2 regions of the Shewanella sp. OMA3-2 genome follow, and region 2 is predicted to be linked to the other one. Evidence: predicted binding sites of a transcription regulator. Region 2 holds the regulator's gene; the other holds the start of a gene.
The links. The regulator sigma-54, encoded in region 2, starts transcription at its own class of promoters, with help from an activator protein. The targets are predictions, from matches to a motif close to GTTGGCACGNNNNTNGNNT.
Positions count from the first base shown of each region.

Region 1 (11,307 bases), 780 kb from region 2:
TTGTTGCGTTCTTTATTTTTAGTGATACGCGCAATCAATTCAGCTAAGTCTTTAGTTCGTAAAAAGGGTTTTTCGTCCCTGTCGGCCGCAATACAGCGCGCAATATGGCGAGCATTCTTTTCTTCACCATAGGTTTTAAATACCCACGCCATATCTTCAATTTCAGCACGGGCAATCCATTGTGCAGCCGTTTCGCCCTGGCTATTGTCCATGCGCATATCTAATGGACCATCACGTAAAAAACTGAAACCACGGTCTGCATCATCAAGCTGTGGCGATGACACGCCTAAATCCAGTAATACGCCATTAATCTTGCCAACTAGCCCTAAGTCTTCAATGTAGTCGGCCATCTGGCCAAATCCACCGTGTACAATTTGAAAACGTGGGTCGTCAGCAAACTGTTTTGCGGCTTCAATTGCTTGCGGGTCTCGGTCAATGGCGATTAAACGGCCATTAGGCCCCAAATGACTCAGTACATGTCTTGAGTGTCCGCCACGTCCAAATGTGCCATCGATATAGATGCCATTAGGATCAATATTCAGACCCTCTACAGTCTCTTTTAATAACACACTTAAGTGAGCAAACTCTTGACTCATTTGGGTCTTCTTTTCATCACATTACAGGGTAAATTGGCTCAACCTTGGATGGCTGGCCAAATTCTGGTTGCTGATCAGCTCATGGTTTTGCTCCATTTGCAGCTGCCAAGCTCCTTCTTCCCATAATTCAAATTTATTTAATAAGCCGACTAACATGGTTTTTTTATCCAAATTAGCAAAGCTTCTGAGTATCGGCGGCACAACAATGCGGCCATGGCTGTCTAGTTCACATTCTTGGGCGTATCCCAATAATTTGCGTTTCAACGAGCGCTCTGTGGGGTCAATATCAGAAAGTAGCAACAATTTGGTTTCCATGAGTTCCCACTCATGCAACGGATAAATCAACAAGCAAGGGGAGTTAATATCAACGGTCAATACAAGCATGCCATCGTGCCCATTACGTAACGCATCGCGGAATCTCGCTGGCATAGCGATCCGTCCTTTTGCGTCCATATTGATTGCACTTGCACCTCGAAACACGTTTATAAAGTCCTTGTTGGTTTAATTTGATCCACAATGATCCACTTCTTCCCACAAATGCTAAGTTTAGGGATACAACACAAGTGTTGTCAAGGGATGTGAACATATATTAAATCCAGACGCCAAGCGGGTTAGCAGGGAATTTTTAGCTAAGGAATAAAAACCACAGTTAACGCGCATAATAGCCATGAAAAATATGAGTTAATGAATAAAACCAGATACATATCGGCGGTTATTTCAGCAACTTTTATCTTACTTAATGTTAACAAACGAACTGATAGCGCATGATTAATAGATTAAATACTCCATAATCGATGTGATTTTCCCATAGCAACACGTCATATTTAATCGAATTTTTAATTAAACTTAATCCATCTACTGTTAATAAGTCGTTATTCAGTGTGAAAAAGCCTACTTTTTATGCTAATGATAATAATAATGCTAATGGAGAGCTGGAGAATTAAGCTGGGACTTGGTTAGCGCGACATAATGAGGCAGAGCATAATTTGATCTGTGCCCTTGCATAGTCTCTTTTTAGATATTTCAGTGGATAAATGAATATTTGACTAAAATATAACCTACGCTGGCCGATAGTAAGGTAGTTAATAATATTAGCTTACGCTGACAGTGCTGAGGGGGATGACCTTGACGTAAATGTAGTCAATAGCCCTATTGTGAAATATAGGGGATGTCAGTAATAACACGCCACGAAAGGAGACCGACATGAGTTTAGACAGCATATATGCCATGCTCAGCAAACCTGCGCAATTTATTACCCAGCGCAAGCGCATTGTCAATAGCGTCAGTGTTTCAAGTGAAATTACACCTGATAGCCATGACGATCCGCAGGCGGAACTTCCTTCATCCAATACCGATCATGTGCATCATACCCAAACAAAGCAAAAATCGAAACTAGAGTATGTATTAGGTACAGGTGACTATATTACCGATGATGATGCGCCTGTAATTGAGCATAAAAGTAAAGATAAAAACAAGCATATTGACCTTGAAGTATAACGACACTATTTTGCTAATGTCATTTTACCGTAAGCTAAAAAAACCATATCAAGCTTGATATACGGCCTATTACTGGCTTGATTTTGCTACCTTTTTATTGACTGCATTTTATTTCTAGATAGGTTTAAGGCTCTTGTGTGCTCACCTGCTTCACCGCATTAATCCAACCTTGATATAAGGTTTCACGGGTAGCCTTATCCATTTGGGCACTGAAAATGCGATCAGTTGCCAGCATTGACTGCAATTCTTGCGTCGACTGCCACACCCCTACAGCAAGTCCTGCTAAAAATGCCGCTCCCATAGCAGTGGTTTCAACTACCTTAGGTCTTAATACGCTCACATCGGTTATATCTGCTTGAAATTGCATTAAGAAATCATTAGCGACTGCACCGCCATCAACACGAATTTGGGTGAGTGGCACGCCAGAATCTTTACTCATGGCATCAAGTAAATCACGCGACTGATAAGCAATTGACTCTAATGCAGCGCGAATAATATGACTCCGATTGACACCGCGAGTTAATCCGACAATAGCTCCTCGAGCATCGGCATCCCAGTAAGGAGCACCTAAACCCACAAATGCTGGTACCACATAAACACCATTGGTATCACTCACTTTATCGGCATAATATTGGGTATCGCAGGCATCCTGAATTAGCCCTAGCTCATCACGTAGCCATTGAATAACCGCCCCGCCCATAAAAACTGATCCTTCTAGTGCAAAACAGGCTTGGCCTTTATCGCCAATAGCCACTGTGGTTAATAACCCATGGCTGGATTCAACCGCTTTATCACCTGTGTTCATCAATAAAAAGCAGCCGGTGCCATAGGTATTTTTAACCATGCCCGGCGCTAAGCAAAGTTGACCAAATAAAGCTGACTGTTGATCGCCAGCCATCCCTGCTATAGGAATACCCTGACCACCGGCTAATTCAGTATGACCGTATACTTCACAGGAGGATTTTACTGCGGGCAATAAACTGCGCGGTATTTGAAATAGGTTTAATAACTCGTCATCCCATTGCTGAGTATGAATATTATAAAGCATGGTTCTAGAGGCATTAGTCGGTTCAGTGACATGAACTTCGCCTTGGGTTAATTTCCAGACCAGCCAGGTATCAACAGTACCAAATAGCAAATCACCAGCTTCAGCTTGCGCCCGCGCTCCTTCAACATTATCTAAAATCCACTTAATTTTTGAAGCTGAAAAGTAAGGGTCTAATACCAAACCAGTTTTTTGCCGAATACGACTTTCTGCGCCTTGTGCCTTTAATTGCTGGCAAATGCTTTGGCTGCGTCGACACTGCCATACAATCGCATTATAAATCGGTTTTCCGGTGTGCTTATTCCATATAATCGTCGTTTCACGTTGATTGGTAATGCCTATAGCGGCAACCTCATGACGACTAATACCAGCACGCGTTAACACTTCCACTAATGAAGAACTTTGTGACGACCAAATCTCCATCGGATCATGTTCCACCCAACCAGCCTGTGGATAGTGCTGACTAAATTCTCGTTGTGAAATTGCCACAATGTCTGCTTGATGATCAAACACAATCGCTCTAGAACTGGTGGTTCCCTGATCTAACGCAATAATGTATTTTTTGGCTTCCATGTGACGCTCTCTTATTTACTTAAAATGCTAAGCCGTTAATTTTATATGTGCCGCAACTTACTGATGAGCATCACATTCATGTGCCTTGTAATACCAAACCGCTGCAATTCTTTGTTGCTCAAATAAGTATACGCCGATACTGCATCTCGACACCCACTTACCCTCTTTTTGCCAAGTCACTTGCTCAACCGTGCTGACAAAGTCACCGGAGTCAATCGATTTAATCACTCGAGAATGCGCTCGATTAGCATCTAAAAAATACTCTTTCATTGATTTAACTAACTCGTCTCTTGTGGTTGTTTGATTATTAATTCCTGCACGTGTCACATCAAACCACAACGCCTCTTTAGTCACCATTTTGCCCATCAACTCTGGGTCACGTAAATTAAATGCCTCAACAAATTGGCTCACCAGCTGGCTTTTATCATTAGCTTGAATAGAAAAGCTCGCTATCAAGGCTATGGCGATTATTATAAATTTAATCATTCTCGTTTCCTTATTCTCACAAAAAAGCCCCGCAATGCGAGGCTATTACAAAGCGGCTCAAAAATGCGGATTACATTTTGTAGCTTAACTGAACTCCCGCAAGCCAAACATCACCACTTGCCTCGCCATCAAAGTTCACTAAAGCCAATCCTGCTAGATTTTGCTGTTCATTAATCGGCGCATCACCATACATACGAATATAGGTTACCGCAAAATCAACGGTAAGGTTTTTACTGGCTTGATAACCTGCCCCCATACTAAACCATAAACGGTCAGAATCTGGAATAGTTGTCGTACGATATTGATCTTCAACAGCCGTTTTATCTAATGCTAAGCCTGCACGAACCAACCAATCATTATTAAGCTGATAAGTACCTCCAAGGGCATAACGCCAGTTATCCTTGAAGTTCTCGTCTTTAACTAAGTCAGATTCAACGCCACTAACTGGTTTTTGCTCGCCAGGGAAGTATGCCACTAATTGATCAAATACACTCCATTGAGTCCAATTGATACTGGCATGCATGGCAAATTTTTCAGTAAGCTGATTATAAGAAGCTAATTCTGCAAATGCAGGCAGCTCAATTGGAAGATAACCATCAATTGATAAATCTTGACCACCATCATAAAGCAAGCCAGATGCATGGCCATCTAACTCAAGTTCAACACCACTATGATAAGCCAAACCTAACCGGTGATCAGAGTTAATTTGCCAGCTTGCGCCCAATTTCCAACCCAAAGCAATATCATCACCTTCCATTGCTTTTAACGTCATACCGGTATCGGGTAAACGTGCAGCTACCGCTGCGGGCAATGCTGGATTAGATTTAATTGCTCCAACCCAGGCAGGAGTCGTCGCACTGATACTACCTTCGCCATAAACCACACGCAGACCACCACCAACTGAAAATTGCTCATTAATTCTGTAAGCAACATTAGGATTAAATTCTACAGTGGTAATCGCTGTTTCATTACCAAAAATTGCCGCTGCATGCGTGGTATCTATTTCAGTTGCTAGACCATAGTTTGAGTTTACTGTTAATCCCCAAGTCCATTGCTCATTTAGCTGGTTAGAATAATAAAAGTTAGGCACAAATGCGTTACCCGCTACGTCGTGCGCACTGGCTGGCACATGCATAATTTGAGCGCCCAATAGAGGTGAAGTAATCGCAATATCACCCGTCACGTCAATATTAGGCATGACATAAATGCCACCCGCTGACAGCTGACGTCCATTCAAATAAGTTAACATTGCAGGATTACGTGATTGAGCAGACGCGTTATCGGCCATTGCCGCTTCACCGGCAAATGCACGACCTAAGCCCGTTGATGAGTATTCTGCTAACTGAAAACCTGCCGCTTGAGCTTGTGAAGTGGTGCCAAAGACAATGGCTGATATTGCCAAAGTGATTATTGTTCTTTTCATTATCATTCTCTTAGTTATTGTTTTGACATCTGCCTTTAACCCCAAACGACTTTTAGAGTAATTGCTCGGCACTTATGCGGCGCAAGTTTACGGATCTAAAACGCCATTGCAACAGCTAGCTTGCAAATGCTGGTTCACAAAGTGATTGATATTACTGATAACTTGCTCACAAGTTATTCAATAAAAAACAGCATATCGAAGAGGTGTTGGCTGAATAATTACACTTAAATGTCGAGGATAATAATTATTCTATTATATCAATAACTAAGAGTAAAAAATTTGCTAATCTTAACGCACACTAGTTAGCTGAGTTAACAACAGAAATTCGCCAAGAATGAATTAAAACAGAATAAGAAAGGTTGTAAATAATTGTAAAAATGACTTAAGAAAAAGCCCCGCAATCAATGCGAGGCTTTATTATCACTTAACTGCTAATAAATTAGCGCATTAAGATTATAGGCTGTAATACATTTCAAACTCTAACGGATGAGTCGTACGGGCTACACGCTCGGCTTCAGCAGTCTTCAATGTGATGTAAGACTGGATGAAATCTTCGCTGAATACACCGCCTTTAGTTAAAAACGCATGGTCAGCTTGTAAGTTTTCAAGTGCGTTTTCTAAAGATGTTGCCACTTGTGGGATCTCAGCCGCTTCTTCAGGAGGTAAGTCATATAGATCTTTGTCCATAGCATCGCCAGGGTGGATCTTGTTTTGAATACCATCTAGGCCTGCCATCAATAATGCCGCAAAACCTAAATATGGGTTTGCATGTGGATCAGGGAAACGCGCTTCGATACGACGACCCTTAGGACTTGGCACTACAGGAATACGAATAGAGGCACTGCGATTACTCGCAGAGTAAGCTAACATAATCGGCGCTTCAAAATGTGGCACTAGACGCTTATAAGAGTTAGTACTTGGGTTAGTGAATGCGTTCAATGCACGAGCATGTTTGATAATGCCACCAATATAGAAAAGTGCCATTTCACTTAAACCAGCATACTTATCACCAGCAAATAAATTTACCCCATCTTTAGCTAGCGACATATGTACGTGCATACCACTGCCGTTATCACCCACAATAGGTTTTGGCATAAAGGTTGCTGTTTTACCATAAGCATGCGCCATATTGTGAACAACATACTTTAGAATTTGCACTTCATCTGCTTTCTTCGTCAACGTATTAAAACGCGTTGCAATTTCGTTTTGACCCGCTGTCGCCACTTCGTGGTGATGCGCTTCAACAACCTGTCCCATTTCTTCAAGTATCAAACACATTGCTGAACGTAAGTCTTGTGAAGAGTCTACTGGTGCTACTGGAAAGTAACCACCTTTAACCATTGGACGGTGACCTGTGTTGCCATCAGCATATTCTTTTCCTGAATTCCATGCGGCTTCTTTTGCATCGATTTTAACAAAACAACCTGACATGTCAGTACCAAAACGAACATCATCAAATATGAAAAATTCAGGTTCTGGGCCAACTAATACAGTATCTGCAAGACCGGTAGACTTTAAATATGTTTCGGCTTTTTTAGCGATTGAACGTGGATCACGGTCATAGCCAGTCATTGTGCTAGGTTCTAAAATGTCACAACGGATAAGCGCAGTTGTTTCTTCAGTGAACGGATCTAGCATGAAAGTAGACGGATCAGGCATTAGTACCATGTCTGATTCATTAATACCTTTCCAGCCTGCAATTGAAGATCCGTCAAACATTTTGCCGTCTTCAAAAAACTCATCAGTTACTTGATGAGTAGGAATAGATACATGCTGCTCTTTACCTTTAGTGTCGGTAAAGCGTAAGTCAACAAACTTAACTTCTAATTCTTGAAGTTGCTTTAATACTGATTCAACTGACATTCTCAAGCCTCCGGTAGGGTCAAGGGTATTCCCTTCTAATATTTAATATTACTGTTTAGCAAGTATTATTGACTTACTAAACCGATGTAAAACAATGATGTCCACATGATGACATTTACTTAGCTATTATCATGCCAGATATATAAACACATGATTTATATGAGCTTGATGTTTTAGGTTGTTCCTTGAAACCAAGGATTGCACCAAAAAGATCCACCAACCGCACCATAATAGTGCACGCGCCACTGTAGTGCATGTCAACTTGATTATATAGAGACTTATACCAAAAAAGCGCGCCCAGATAACAATTTACTAACCAAAATAACGAAAACAGTATTCTTCATCTTTTTTAGCGTCTATAGAGGTAAATAAAAAGATTTATATCGCTAAATTAACTGTAAATTTAGCGCATAATAAAATGAAATAATGGAGTGTTCAAAAAAAATCCTATCTACTGAAGCCCTGCTGGAGTAGAATGGCACGCTTTTTTATGGTGGCTACGCTTAAATAGTTACTGTAAATAATCCCTTTTTTTATTTGATGGTATAGAGGTTTTATCAGTGCTAGAGAATTTACGTAACATCGCCATTATTGCACACGTTGACCATGGCAAAACAACCCTGGTAGACAAGTTGCTGTCACAGTCAGGTACCCTTGAATCCCGAGGAGAAGCCACTGAGCGGGTGATGGACTCCAACGATCTTGAAAAGGAACGTGGGATCACTATTCTGGCAAAAAATACTGCCATCAAGTGGAACGACTATCGTATCAATATCGTTGATACCCCTGGCCACGCCGATTTCGGTGGTGAGGTTGAGCGTGTTCTGTCTATGGTTGACTCAGTATTATTGATAGTTGATGCCGTTGACGGCCCAATGCCACAAACTCGCTTTGTAACAAGAAAAGCATTTGCGCAAGGCTTAAAGCCAATCGTTGTAATCAACAAAATTGACCGTCCAGGCGCTCGCCCAGATTGGGTTATCGACCAAGTATTTGATCTGTTCGACAACTTAGGCGCGACTGACGAGCAATTAGATTTCCCAATCGTTTATACTTCTGCCTTAAACGGTTATGCAACGTTAGATCCTGATGTCGTCAGTAATGAGATGACACCATTGTTCCAAACTATCGTTGAAAAAGTATCTTTCCCAGATGCTGACTCGGAAGGCGCATTCCAGATGCAAATTTCACAAATCGATTACAACTCATACGTGGGTGTTATTGGTATTGGTCGCATCAAGCGTGGTAGCGTAAAACCTAACCAACAAGTTACTCTTATTGGCGCTGATGGCAAAACTCGCAACGGTAAAATTGGCCAAGTATTAGGTTACATGGGTCTAGACCGTACCGAAATTGAAATTGCTAACGCTGGTGACATCGTGGCTATTACAGGTTTGGGCGAGCTGAAAATTTCTGACACTATCTGTGCCGTTGGTACAGTAGAAGCTTTGCCTCCGTTAACTGTTGATGAACCAACACTAACGATGACATTCCAAGTAAACACTTCTCCGTTCGCGGGTAAAGAAGGTAAGTATGTTACTTCACGTAACATTCTTGAACGTTTACAAACTGAATTAGTTCACAACGTTGCACTGCGTGTTGAAGAAACTGACAGTCCAGATCGTTTCCGTGTATCAGGTCGTGGTGAATTACACCTATCTATCTTGATTGAAAACATGCGTCGTGAAGGTTACGAGTTAGCAGTATCACGTCCAGAAGTTATTTTAAAGACTATTGATGGTGAGCTACACGAACCATTCGAAACCGTTACCGTTGACGTTCAAGAAGAACATCAAGGTACCGTAATTGAAAAATTAGGTGTACGTAAAGCTGAAATGAAAGACATGCAGCTTGATGGTAAAGGTCGTGTGCGTATCGACTTCGTTATCCCAAGCCGTGGCTTAATTGGCTTCCAAACTGAGTTCTTAACTGCAACTTCAGGTACAGGTCTAATTTATCATTCGTTTGATCACTACGGTCCACACAAAGGTGGCGATATTGGTCAACGCGCTAACGGCGTATTGATTTCAAACGCAACGGGTAAGGCATTAACATTCGCACTATTCGGTTTACAAGACCGCGGCCGTCTGTTTATTAGCCACGCTGCAGAAGTGTATGAAGGCCAAGTAGTTGGTATCCATGCTCGCTCTAACGATTTGACAGTAAACTGTCTTAAAGGTAAGCAGTTAACTAACATGCGTGCATCAGGTACTGATGAAGCACAAGTGTTAACAACACCTATTACATTAACGCTTGAACAAGCACTTGAATTCATCGATGATGATGAATTAGTTGAAGTCACTCCTAAGAACATCCGTGTTCGTAAGAGATTTTTAACTGAGAACGAGCGTAAGCGTCATAACCGCAGTTAATTGAAATTAATAAGTGGCGTTATATTGACCCCTTATTAATATCTAAAAGCCCAGATTATTCTGGGCTTTTTTATATCTGTCGATTTAATACATTCAAGCATAAATAATTCATATCTAAACCCCAAAAACAACTAGATATACATTATAAATAGATATAAATTCACTTAAAACATTTATGGAGTATCAAAAAACATGTTAAAAAAAGTCGATGTAGCCCTACAGGCTAATGTTTATTTCGATGGAAAAGTCATTAGCCGCACAATATTTTTGGCTGATGGAAACAGACAGACGTTAGGCGTAGTTTTGCCAGGAGAATATAGCTTCTCAACCTCTCAAGGTGAAGTGATGCAAGTCACATCAGGTAATTTTGAGGTGTTATTACCAGGTGCAACTGAATGGGTAAATTACTCAGCTGGTACCCAATTTGAATTAGCAGCCGATGTCAGTTTTAGCATTAAAACCCAAGGTATTGCTGAATATTGCTGTAGTTACCTGTAAGTTGTCTCGCCAGCAGATTAATGACGAATAAATCTTAGCCATAACTCAAGGGTTTTGGCTGATTTTTTATCAAAAAACAGCTAACCTAGTAAAATGCACACGTAAAAGGATTATATTATGCGCATTTTATTATTGACCTTGTTACTGATCAGTATCAGTAGCACTGCTGCAGTTTATCGGTGGGTAGATGAGAATGGCAAAGTTCATTATGGTGACGAAGCTAAGCCTAATGCCGAACTTGTCGAGGTCAAAGCAAACACTCAAAATACCATAGCAATTAATGACGCCCTGGTCCTAAGCCCTACGGACTCAGCCGCACAAAATGATCCAATTGAGCTTATCTTACGCATTGTATCGCCAACACATGATGAAACCATTCGCAGCAATGAAGGTAAATTTGATGTTATTGTCAATGTTGCCCCCACACTCCCCAGAGGTATCTTACTGACACTTTTTATTGATGGCGAAGTCAAAGCTCAACCACAATCCTCCACAACGTTCAGCTTAACGGGCATTTATCGAGGCGAACACATCATTGTAGTCAAAGCATTGGATCAAAACGGCAAAGTCCTTGCATCCAGTTCTCCAAGAAAGATATTTCTTCACCAGGCAAATATAAGTAGGATGGTAAAACCAACCCCTTACTATGCAATAAAAAACAATTAAAACATCATGATAAAACATAAATTGTTTTAATTAACTTTGCTATTTGCCTGCGTGAACTGAGTTGCAGCTCGCACCATATTGGTGCACCATAATGGTGCGAGCTGCAACCCAATAATCAGGATGGCGAATGGACACCAATAACTTACTCAATCATTTAGTCACCGCTGTACTGGTGATCGACAGCAAATTAAAGCCCTGTTTTGCTAACGCTGCTGCCGAGCAGCTATTAGCTGTCGCCAACCATAAATTGCTCGAGTTAAGCTTGCCTGACTTATATCAGTTTTTAGG
Region 1 covers NZ_CP090974.1:716,169-727,475, reverse strand. Annotated here, with positions in the region: gene rsmH (16S rRNA (cytosine(1402)-N(4))-methyltransferase RsmH) at 1-596, opposite strand, end outside; gene mraZ (division/cell wall cluster transcriptional repressor MraZ) at 618-1,076, opposite strand; gene L0B17_RS03295 (hypothetical protein) at 1,800-2,093, shown strand; gene glpK (glycerol kinase GlpK) at 2,218-3,711, opposite strand; gene L0B17_RS03285 (nuclear transport factor 2 family protein) at 3,769-4,197, opposite strand; gene L0B17_RS03280 (outer membrane protein transport protein) at 4,268-5,620, opposite strand; gene glnA (glutamate--ammonia ligase) at 6,074-7,483, opposite strand; gene typA (translational GTPase TypA) at 8,044-9,855, shown strand; gene ppnP (pyrimidine/purine nucleoside phosphorylase) at 10,048-10,353, shown strand; gene L0B17_RS03260 (DUF4124 domain-containing protein) at 10,471-11,019, shown strand; gene glnL (nitrogen regulation protein NR(II)) at 11,147-11,307, shown strand, end outside.
Region 1: the regulator sigma-54 is predicted to act here: its motif matches at 7,604-7,622, upstream of glnA (glutamate--ammonia ligase).

Region 2 (11,307 bases):
GATATCTATAGTTTTACCTATGCCACTTTCCAACATTAATAAGCCTAATACACTGGCTGCACAGGCCCTTTTTTCACCTTGGATTAAGGTAACATTGGCATTAAATGCATTAGCAAGAATGGCCAGTTTGGTGGCTGCTCGAGCGTGTAATCCAAGCTTGTTTGATATGATGACTTGACGCTGTAAAATACTCATTTAATTAAGCTCCGACAAGTAACACAATCGCCATTATTTATGCTTATTTGTAAGCTCTCTATGCCTTGCTTGAACAACATGCTTTTTACTATTTGAAAATCGTTTAGCAAGTTGATCTGCTATATAAACTGAGCGATGCTGACCACCGGTGCAGCCAATAGCTATGGTTAAGTAGCTACGGTTGTTGCGCTCTAAGTGAGGCATCCATGTTTCAAATAGGTTTTCTATTTGCCAAATGAACTTGTTTACCAAAGGTTGCTGCCCAAGAAATTCTTGCACTGGCTTATCTAATCCAGTAAAGGGACGTAATTCTATTTCCCAATGTGGGTTAGGTAAAAAACGTACGTCGAACATAAAGTCGGCTTCAGCGGGCATACCATATTTAAAACCAAATGATTCAAAGTTGATGACCAGCTCTTTATCAACACTGCCCATTAGAATTTCGCGTACTTGATCACTCAGTTGATAAATATTCAACTTTGAGGTGTCGATAAAATGATCTACATATTCAGAAATAGGCGCGAGTAATTCACCTTCAAATTGAATAGCATCCTGTAAGGACATATTCTTTTTCGATAAAGGGTGCAGTCTTCGGGTTTCACTGTATCGTTTTAACAGGGCTTCATCACTTGCTTGTAAAAAAAGCTAATAATTTCAGTATCGTTAGATAACCACGCAAGCTGCTGCTTTAATACTTTACCTTGCTCTTCTATATTTCTAACATCAACACTAATCGCCACCAGTTCATTGGTGTTTCTAAGCTGCTCTAAGAGCCGTCCAATCAAAGGTAATGGTAAGTTATCAACACAATAGTAGCCTAGGTCTTCTAGTACTCTTAGTGCGACAGATTTACCCGAGCCTGAACGACCGGATACAATAACTAATTTCATGTTGTGATGACCTGGTAAAGTTCGGTTGCGTTACTCGCTTTACGTAACTGTTTAAGGATATGTTTATCTGACAATTTTTCTGCCATTAAGGATAAAGTACTCAGATGCTGTTGGCATTGATCAGCGGGTACTAAAAGTGCAAATAAGAGATCCACAGGTTGTTTGTCTATAGCATCAAATGAAATAGCCTCTTCGCACTTTACAAAAACGGCGATAGGGCGCTCGATGGTCGTGAGTCGTCCATGCGGAATTGCAATGCCAGAGCCGATTCCTGTGCTACCCATTTTTTCTCTAGCCACTAGGCTTTCAAAAATCTCTTGTGAGGAGAGGGATGGGTACTGGGCAGCGACTAAATCGCTGATAAGTTCCAGTACCTTTTTCTTACTGCCCGGTGTGGCACAGGAGGTGCATTCCGGCTGCAGGATGGTACTAAGTTCCATCATTAATGTTTAGTTAATTTCTCTTTATGTTTAATGACCTGACGATCGAGCTTGTCAATCAGGGCGTCTATGGCGTGATACATGTCAGCATGTTCAGCAGTGGCAAATACTTCAGTGCCATTTAGGCTGACTTTTGCTTCAGCTTTCTGTAACTGCTTTTCGACATTCAATACTACTTGGACATTATTGATCTGATCGAAATGTCGTTCAAGTTTTGTAAACTTATTTGTAACATATTCTCTCAGTGATTCAGTAATTTCAATATGGTGACCCGCTAAGGTGATGTGCATATTTATCCTCCAATTGCCTAGGTAGATTATAAGCTCTTACGTTGGTTTGAGGGAGGGATCATCATCGCTTCGCGATATTTTGCGATAGTGCGACGTGCAACATTAATCCCTTGTTCAGCCAGAAGATCAGCCATTTTACTGTCACTTAATGGCTTTTTCTGGTTTTCAGCTGCAACCAGCTTTTTAATAAAGGCTCTAATTGCTGTCGATGAGCACTCTCCGCCATCGTCGGTGCTTACATGGCTAGAAAAAAAATACTTAAGTTCGAATAGTCCGCGTGGTGTATGCATATACTTTTGTGTGGTGACACGCGAGATAGTTGATTCATGCATTTCGACAGCTTCAGCTATGTCATTCAACACCATAGGTTTCATGGCTTCTGCGCCGTATTCAAAAAAACCTTGCTGAAATTGCACAATACAATTTGATACTTTAAGCAAGGTATCGCTACGGCTTTCTAAGCTTTTGATGAACCATTTGGCTTCTTGTAAGTGGCCTCGAATAAATTGAGTGTCTGTTGAGCTTTTGCTGCTTTTTGCCATGGCAGCATATTGTTGATTGATGCCTATTTTTGGCATGTTGTCAGGGTTCAACTCAACTACCCAACGGCCATTCTTTTTGGTTACTGACACATCTGGGATAACATATTCATCATCTGGTGGAGTGATCATGGTGCCAGGACGTGGATTTAAAGATTGTATTAATTCAATTGCTTCGCGCAGCTCATCTTCTTTTAGCTTTGTTTTACGCATTAAGGTGCGAAAATCACGCCCAGCAATCAAATCTAAATAATCTTTGATTAACATTCTGGCATTATCAATATGTGGTGTGTTTGGTGCAAACTGAACAAGTTGAATCAACAAGCATTCACTTAAGCTGCGTGAGGCAACACCAAGTGGATCAAAATGTTGTATGCGCTTTAGCACAGCTTCTACTTCGTCTAGTTCGACAGAGTCATCGCCCATGGCCTCTAAAATGTCTTCGGTACTTTGGGTGAGATAGCCAGTGTCATCAATAGCATCAATAATCGCAGTTGCGATAGCTAAGTCTGTTTCAGAAAAGGGAGTCAGATTTTTTTGCCATTCTAGATGTTCATACAAGCCTTCAGATGTTTCACCCTGGAAAGGCATGTCATCATTTGGCATGCTGCCTGACCCCGAACCTGGGCTTGCCATTGGGGAGGCGCTGTACACTTCATCCCAAGTGGTATCCATTGGCAGATCGTCAGACATTTGCTCTTTAGTCATTGACTCTGCGGTATCGATATTTGAAGTGTCTTTTTCGACAACAGGGACACTGACTTCGTTGAAGTCAGTGTCTGACAGGTCTTTTGAGTTTTCATTTTTATCGCTAAGTACTGAAAATTCATCTTCCATTTCAAGCAAAGGGTTGGAATCTAATGCTTGTTGAATTTCTTGCTGTAACTCCAAAGACGATAACTGCAACAAACGAATCGCTTGTTGCAGTTGTGGGGTCATAGTGAGGTGCTGACCCATTTTAAGTTGGAGTGAAGCTTTCATTACTGCTGATCCCTAGAATAATTCGGCGTCTCACTGGTTAAAGTGAGTGAGAGTCGCAAATTTTTTAACAAATGCTCTGACTTTAGTTACATATGAGCGATTAACTCTATCATCAGATAGCTCAGCCACCAGAATACAATGTTAAGCAAGTGTTTCAGAGCCTCTTTAGATTCACTATAGCTTGAATTGTTCCCCTAAGTATACAGCCCGAACTTGTTGATTGTTTAGTACTTCAGTAGGAGTTCCTTCGGCAATTAAATTACCCTGACTAACGATATATGCACGCTCGCACACATCAAGTGTTTCACGGACGTTATGGTCGGTAATTAATACCCCTAGACCACGGTGTTTGAGTTGCAGAATAATTTTTTTAATATCAATCACTGAAATAGGGTCAACACCAGCAAAGGGCTCATCTAATAGTATAAATTTAGGGTTGGCTGCTAAAGCGCGGGCAATTTCTACCCGTCGTCTTTCGCCGCCAGATAGTGACATACCTAAACTATCGCGAATATGGGTGATATGAAATTCTTCTAAAAGATGTTCAAGTTCCTGGATCCGCTCGTCTGGAGTCATCGATTTACGGGTTTGCAAGACAGCCATAATATTATCGTGCACGGTGAGTTTTCTAAAAATACTGGCTTCTTGGGGTAAGTAGCCAATACCTTTTCGCGCCCGTAAATGCATTGGATCAGCGGTTAAGTCATCGTCATCGATTAAAATGCGGCCATGGTCACTTTTGACTAAGCCAACAACCATATAAAACGTCGTGGTTTTACCTGCGCCATTGGGACCTAGTAGCCCAACAATCTGGCCAGTTTTTACGGTTAAACTGACACTTTTAACCACTTGACGATTTTTATAGCTTTTAGCTAAATTCTCAGCTGTTAAGGTAATTTGGGTCATTGGTTACCTTGCTTTTTTAACGGAATTTCAGGTAGTTTTTGTGCGGGTGATGCATCATTTTGGAAGTTTTCCGGCTGAATAATGGTAATCACACGATCTTCACCTTTACCGGTACTCTCCGCGATAAGCTCTTGGGCATTGATATTGTAACGGATTACGTTTCCTGTCACTTTACTGCCTGCTTGATCTAGCTTAGCGTTTCCGGTTAGCAAGAGTCCGGTCGTTGCTAAGTCATAACGAATTTCATTGGCACTGGCTGTACCTATGCGGCCATCATCAAGCTCTTGTGAGAACGTAGCAGGGTTGCCGGTGGCAATTAGCGTTTTAGTTTGGCCGTTTTCAGCAGAAAATGCCCGCAGCTCATCGGCTTCGATATTGATCGAGCCTTGGGTGATTTTTACTGGTCCGTTAAAAATGATTTGGTTATTTTTAACATCAGCTCGTTGGCTCACGGCAGCAATTTTAAGCTCTTGCTTTAAGTCGCCTTCTTTGGCCACGGCGTTGCCAGCCAAAACACTAATAGCTAAAGTGCAAATAACACTGCTTCTACCGAGCAATGTGGTTAAAAACTTAATGTGGTTCATATGTCCCTTCTACTTGACTGAGTAAGGTAATTTGTTCTGCATTGAGATCGGCAAATAGCCCTAAGCCTTGAATAATAAAACCATTACCTTTAATGGTAACTGACTCTTCAGAACGCCCTATCATAGTGTTTAAATTAAAGGTGACTTGCTGAGTTTCAAGTGATTGTAACGGCTCTTCAATATCAATGGCATCGATTACTACATCGTTATATAAGCTGACTTCATTTGAATGCTGATCTAACGTTGCATTTTTAGCCGTTATTTGCCATTGCGCCTTACCATTTTCAGGATAAAGAAGCAGTACTGGCGCGGTAAATAAAGTGGTGTTTGTGCTGGTAAAATGTTCCATATGTTGGGCGCTGACTTTGCTGTCAACGAGTCCCAATTTGTTGAATTCTGTAGTGCGAAGATCATCGGCCACAAAATCAGGTCGCTCAACTCTAGGATCTTTGATTAATGCCATTTGATTTCGTTTGACTTGTACTTGCCAATACAATATCAAGGCTAAGCCAAAAAATGCGCAAATAGCCAGTGTGGTTCGATTCATATACTCATACCATGGGCACTTTCAAATTTATTTTGGCTTAAAAGCAACAAGTCAGTTAGCTCTCTTAACGCACCATGGCCACCTTTAATTGTGGTTATCATATGGCAGTGTTGTTTAACGTATGGATGTCCATCGGCAACGCTGACAGCCAGTCCTACTACTTTCATAACAGGCAAATCTACCATGTCATCGCCAATGTAAGCTACTTGTTCTGCGGTGACGTTATATTTTTTGATTAATGCCTCGTAGGGAGTCAATTTATCATCGATCCCTTGATGGATATCTTTGATGCCTAAGGCTGTCATGCGATTTTCGACAATTTTAGATTTTCGTCCGGTAATAACGGCAACATTAATGCCACTGGTTAATATTGAACGAACACCGTACCCGTCTCGTGTGTGGAATGCTTTTGACTCTTCGCCGCTATTATTAAGGTAAATACGGCCGTCAGAAAAAACCCCATCAACGTCGCAAATAAGCAGTTTTATTTTTTGGGCGCGTTGCCAAGTATCATCGCTAATTGGGCCATAAAAACCTAGATGAGTTTGCGTATTCATTGTCATACTTATATTACCCCTGCTTTAACCATATCGAGCATATTTAATGCGCCTATGGGTTGATGTGCGTTATTTACCACAATCAAACCGTTGATGTTTTTTTCATCCATTATTTGTAATGCTTGAGCTGCCAAGATGTTGGCTGGGCTGGTGACACAATTTTTGGTCATAACCTGTGAAATTGGTGTGGTGCGAAGATTGACTTCTGCATCGATAACCTGGCGTAAATCACCATCGGTAAAAATACCGACTAAGACATTATTATCATCAACCACCGCTGTCATGCCTAAGCCTTTATTCGATATTTCATATAAGGCTTCAGTGATGCAAATATCTTGCTTTACCAAGGGGAGATCTTTGCCTTGGTGCATAACTTCATTCACCTTGAGTAATAATTTACGGCCTAAAGAGCCCCCTGGATGTGAGAGGGCAAAATCATCACGGGTAAATCCTTTTGCTTGTAATAGTGCGACCGCTAAGGCATCACCCATGACTAATGTTACTGTCGTGCTTGATGTTGGCGCTAAACCAAGTGGGCAAGCTTCTTCAGGCACTTCAATACACAGATGCAATTTTGCCAGCTTCGCCATATTAGATTCAGGCTTGCCAGTAATAGCAATGACAGGCACGCCCATACGTTGAATAACAGGCATTAATGTTAAAATTTCACTAGACTCGCCTGAGTTCGAAATCGCTAAAATAATGTCATTTTTAGCTAATGCGCCAAGGTCGCCATGGCTAGCTTCTCCAGGATGAACAAAGAATGCCGGTGTGCCAGTACTGGCAAAGGTCGCTGAAATCTTATTACCAATATGGCCAGACTTTCCCATACCCATTACGATAACTTTACCTGTGCATTGCATGATTAATTCACATGCCTGCCCGAAAGCATCTGAATCTACAAATTGGTAGAGATGCTCTAGTGCCGCTTTTTCAATATCAATGACTTTACGGCCCCATTGACGAAATTGAGTTTGGTTTGCCATATCTGTTTCTCTTAGTAAAGTCCTTTGCGCTCCATTAAGAAGCGTTGAAAACAACGTATTGGTACGCAACAAAGGTTAATAGTAATAAAACGCCATGCCAACGCATAAGTTGTCGCTTGGCACCGCTGGATAACACTAATACTGCTAATGCGGCACTAGTACCCAGAACCATGTAAAAATCTCTATTCACAGCAGTGGCATCAAGCTCACCTGGTGAGATTAGCCCCGGAATAGCTAGAACCGCAAGAATATTAAATAAATTCGACCCGACAATATTGCCAATGGCTAAATCGTGCTCTTTTTTTAACACTCCGGCAATACATGCTGCTAGTTCAGGCAAACTGGTGCCAACAGCAATAATGGTCAGTCCAATCACTAAATCAGACAAACCGTAAATTTTTGCAATACCTACTGCACCGTCGACCATCCAACCAGCTGATAATGGTAAAAAAACAATGCCGACAACAATCCACATGATAGCATGAAAGGTAGGGACATCTTTAGGGATCTCACCGTCGATTTGATCATCAAGTGCGTCAGTTTCTTTATTACTTAAGGCCTGATAAATAAATCCGCCCATAACAAGCAAGAAAGCCACCACTAAAATCATTCCTTCAATGCGAGTTAGAAAACCATCATGGATCAAATATCCCGCCAATACAGTTGCAGCAAGCATGAGTGGTACTTCACGTTTTAGAGTCTTAGAGCTAACGCTGATAGCGCCTAGTAAGGCTGTAATACCTAATATAAGGGTGATATTGGCAATATTTGAGCCAAGGACGTTACCTATAGCGGTATCGTTCATGCCCTCCATTGATGCGGTCGCAGCAACAAACATTTCAGGTGCAGAGCTACCCATAGCAACAATAGTAAGCCCAATTAACATGGGGGGTAAGCCAAGGTTACGGGCAAATGCAGATGCGCCATACACAAATTTATCAGCACTAATTACCAGTACGGCTAATCCAACGCAAAGCATCAAAATATTAACTAACATGTCATCCCTTTATTTTATTTGAACATGGGTATTTTCTCTGTAAATGAATCAAATTGAAAGGAACAATAACTATAAATAACCGAATCAATCAGTCGATTAACCTTTGATAAAGATTAATTTCATTTAAGGTTAGGGTATTTTTATTGAGATGAGGTTGTTAGGTGAGCAACATTCACGTAAAATTTAACCCTCATTTACGCGCCAGGATGGCAGCTATCTCTTCAAATATTATGTCTGAGACATCAATCGTGTTGCAAAATCCGCTTGTAGAAATTAAACACCTTGGTTTTAGTCGGGGTGAGAAAGTCATTTATGATGATATTTCTTTAACGATCCCCAAAGGGAAAGTGACCGCTATTATGGGGCCCAGTGGTATTGGTAAAACCACCTTACTTAAATTAATTGGTGCTCAGTTAATCCCAGATTCTGGTGAAGTACTGTTTGATGGTCTAAATATGCATCAATTATCCCGTACTGAGCTATACCAAGTTCGTAAACGTATGAGTATGTTATTCCAAAGTGGCGCTTTGTTCACAGACATGAATGTGTTCGATAACGTGGCTTTTGCATTACGTGAACATTCTGGCTTACCAGAGACGATTATTCGTTCAATTGTATTGATGAAACTACAAGCTGTTGGACTGCGTGGTGCGGCTTATATGATGCCAAGCGAATTGTCGGGCGGAATGCAGCGTCGTGCAGCATTGGCTAGAGCCATCGCTTTAGAGCCTGAAATGGTGCTGTATGATGAGCCCTTTGCGGGACAAGACCCAATTTCAATGGGCATGTTAGTTAAGTTAATTCGGGAATTATCTGATTCCTTAAAACTCACCTCTGTGGTTGTGTCCCACGATGTCAAAGAGGTTTTAGGCATTGCTGATTATGTTTACGTGATTGCCGATAAGAAAGTCATTGCAGAAGGTACGCCTGAGCAGTTGAGAAAATCAGATAATCCACAGCTAATACAGTTTATTGATGGTGCGCCAGATGGCCCTGTACCATTTCATTATCCAGCAGTTGATTATCAACAGGAGTTGTTGAGTGAATCCGATTAATTTGATTGCTGCAATTGGTCGTTATGCCATTGGTTTAGTCAGTGGCTATGGGAAGGCTGGCGTCATGTTATGGCGCGCGATAGTGCATGTGCCAAATCCCAAAAAAGGCTTGCCCTTATTGATCAAACAGATCTATGTATTGGGCGTACGCTCAATGATTATTATTATCGTATCGGGCTTATTTATTGGCATGGTATTAGCGCTTCAAGCGTATAATATTTTAGTGGGTTTTGGTACCGAAGACAGCTTAGGTCCTATGGTCGCTTTAAGCTTATTACGTGAACTTGGGCCTGTTGTCACTGCACTGTTATTTGCTGGGCGTGCTGGGTCTGCATTAACTGCTGAAATTGGTTTAATGAAGTCAACAGAGCAATTATCAAGTTTAGAAATGATGGCTATCGATCCGTTAAAGCAGATTATTGCACCACGATTTTGGGCCGGTGTGATCAGTATGCCATTGTTAGCAATGATGTTTAGCTTAGTCGGTATTTTAGGTGGTCACTTAGTCGGTGTGGAATGGAAAGGTATTGATACTGGTGCTTTTTGGTCGATATTACAGGCTTCAGTTGAGTGGCGACAAGATATTGTTAACTGCCTTATTAAAAGCACTGTATTTGGTATTGTGGTGACATGGATTGCATTATATCGAGGTTATGAAGTCAAGCCTAATCCAGAAGGGATTAGTCGGGCGACAACCTCTACGGTAGTGCAGGCCAGTTTAGCTGTTCTAGCTTTGGACTTTTTGCTAACCGCATTAATGTTCGGAAATTAAGATTAATTTATTAACTATTTAAGTGGTTTAAGCGTATGTTGACACGAAAGATTGAGTTACTTGTTGGTCTATTTTTATTGTCAGGGGTGTTAGCATTTTGCGTACTGGTTTTTAATGTAGCCAATGTCAAAGTTGATACCCAAAACAATAATTATTCGTTAATTGCTGAGTTTAATAATATTGGCGGGTTAAAAGTTCGAGCGCCAGTCAAAGTTGGTGGCGTCGTGGTTGGCCGAGTGGCTAATATTACTTTAGATGACCGTAAACTTGTCCCTATAGTCACCTTAACTATGGATAAGCGTTATGATCATTTCCCAGAAACCAGTAGCCTGTCAATTTTAACATCAGGTTTGTTAGGTGAGCAGTTTATTGGTTTAACCCCAGGCTTTATGGATGATGATATTGACATGCTTAGTGATGGTGACAAAGTTGATGACACCCGCGGCGCGTTGATTTTAGAAGACTTAATAGGCCAATTGTTATATAGCATGTCGTCAAAAGATAAATAGGAGCGGTTTTATGCAAGCATTATTAGTGCGTATCGTTAGCGCTGTTATATTGTTGACCAGTATTCAAACCTGGGCGGCAGAGATTAATACTCAAGATCCATATAAGTTAATTGAACAAGTTTCAAATCAGACCTTTGATCGCTTTAAAAGAGACAAAGCAATAATTGATCAAGACTTAAGTCATTTAAAAGTCATTGTGGCTGACGAACTTATGCCTTATGTGGATTATAAATACGCCGCTTATAAAGTGATGGGACAGTATTTACGTGAAACCAGTGATGATCAAAGAGTACGGTTTGTCGAAGCTTTTAAAGGTTATTTAATCGGTACTTATGCACAAGCGTTAACTGCATATACTGATCAAACTGTGGCATTTGAACCACCGTCAGACTTTAGCCAAGACAAAATGGTCGAAGTTAGCGTGCAAATTATTGAACAAGGTCGTCCACCGATTAAAATTCAATTCAAAGTACGTCGTTTAAAAGATAACTCATGGAAAGCATTTGATTTAGTCGCAGAAGGCGTCAGCTTACTTGCATCAAAACAATCTGAAATATCAAACTTAATTCGCCAGCAGGGCATTGAGTCGGTCATTACTATGCTGAATGATAAAACAAAGCAAAAGATTGACCGTAAACTTGATAAAGAGGATAAAGCGGCGTGATTCAGTTTGAACAGCAAGGTGATACTTGCTTAGTGCAAGGGCGTTTAACGCAAGATGAGGTCATACAATTGTGGCCGAATCGACATCAACTGTTTACTGCATCGACTCAAGTGGTAGACTTGTCCGCTTTGACTTATGTCGATAGTGCAGGTGTCGCTATGCTGCTTACACTAAAAGGATTAGCAATGTCAGAGCAAAATATGTCTTCAGGGGCTATTTCGCGTATATTGCAGCATCCTGCGGCTCAATTGCAAAAAATGATTGAGCTATACGATTTACACACTTTTTTTGCTGATAATTCTCGTTAATTTGATCGGCATTTAGTTCACCATTCACGACGTTAATATTGTTAAATTAACGTCGCAATAAAGGTATAAATTCATGGATTGCAAAGT
Region 2 covers NZ_CP090974.1:4,033,457-4,044,763, reverse strand. Annotated here, with positions in the region: gene L0B17_RS17850 (HPr family phosphocarrier protein) at 1-195, opposite strand, end outside; partial or broken gene rapZ (RNase adapter RapZ) at 229-1,085, opposite strand; gene ptsN (PTS IIA-like nitrogen regulatory protein PtsN) at 1,082-1,525, opposite strand; gene hpf (ribosome hibernation-promoting factor, HPF/YfiA family) at 1,528-1,815, opposite strand; gene L0B17_RS17830 (RNA polymerase factor sigma-54) at 1,842-3,335, opposite strand; gene lptB (LPS export ABC transporter ATP-binding protein) at 3,510-4,241, opposite strand; gene lptA (lipopolysaccharide transport periplasmic protein LptA) at 4,238-4,825, opposite strand; gene lptC (LPS export ABC transporter periplasmic protein LptC) at 4,812-5,372, opposite strand; gene kdsC (3-deoxy-manno-octulosonate-8-phosphatase KdsC) at 5,369-5,929, opposite strand; gene L0B17_RS17805 (KpsF/GutQ family sugar-phosphate isomerase) at 5,938-6,915, opposite strand; gene L0B17_RS17800 (calcium/sodium antiporter) at 6,950-7,912, opposite strand; gene mlaF (phospholipid ABC transporter ATP-binding protein MlaF) at 8,143-8,967, shown strand; gene mlaE (lipid asymmetry maintenance ABC transporter permease subunit MlaE) at 8,954-9,739, shown strand; gene mlaD (outer membrane lipid asymmetry maintenance protein MlaD) at 9,775-10,248, shown strand; gene L0B17_RS17780 (MlaC/ttg2D family ABC transporter substrate-binding protein) at 10,259-10,912, shown strand; gene L0B17_RS17775 (STAS domain-containing protein) at 10,909-11,220, shown strand; gene L0B17_RS17770 (BolA family protein) at 11,294-11,307, shown strand, end outside.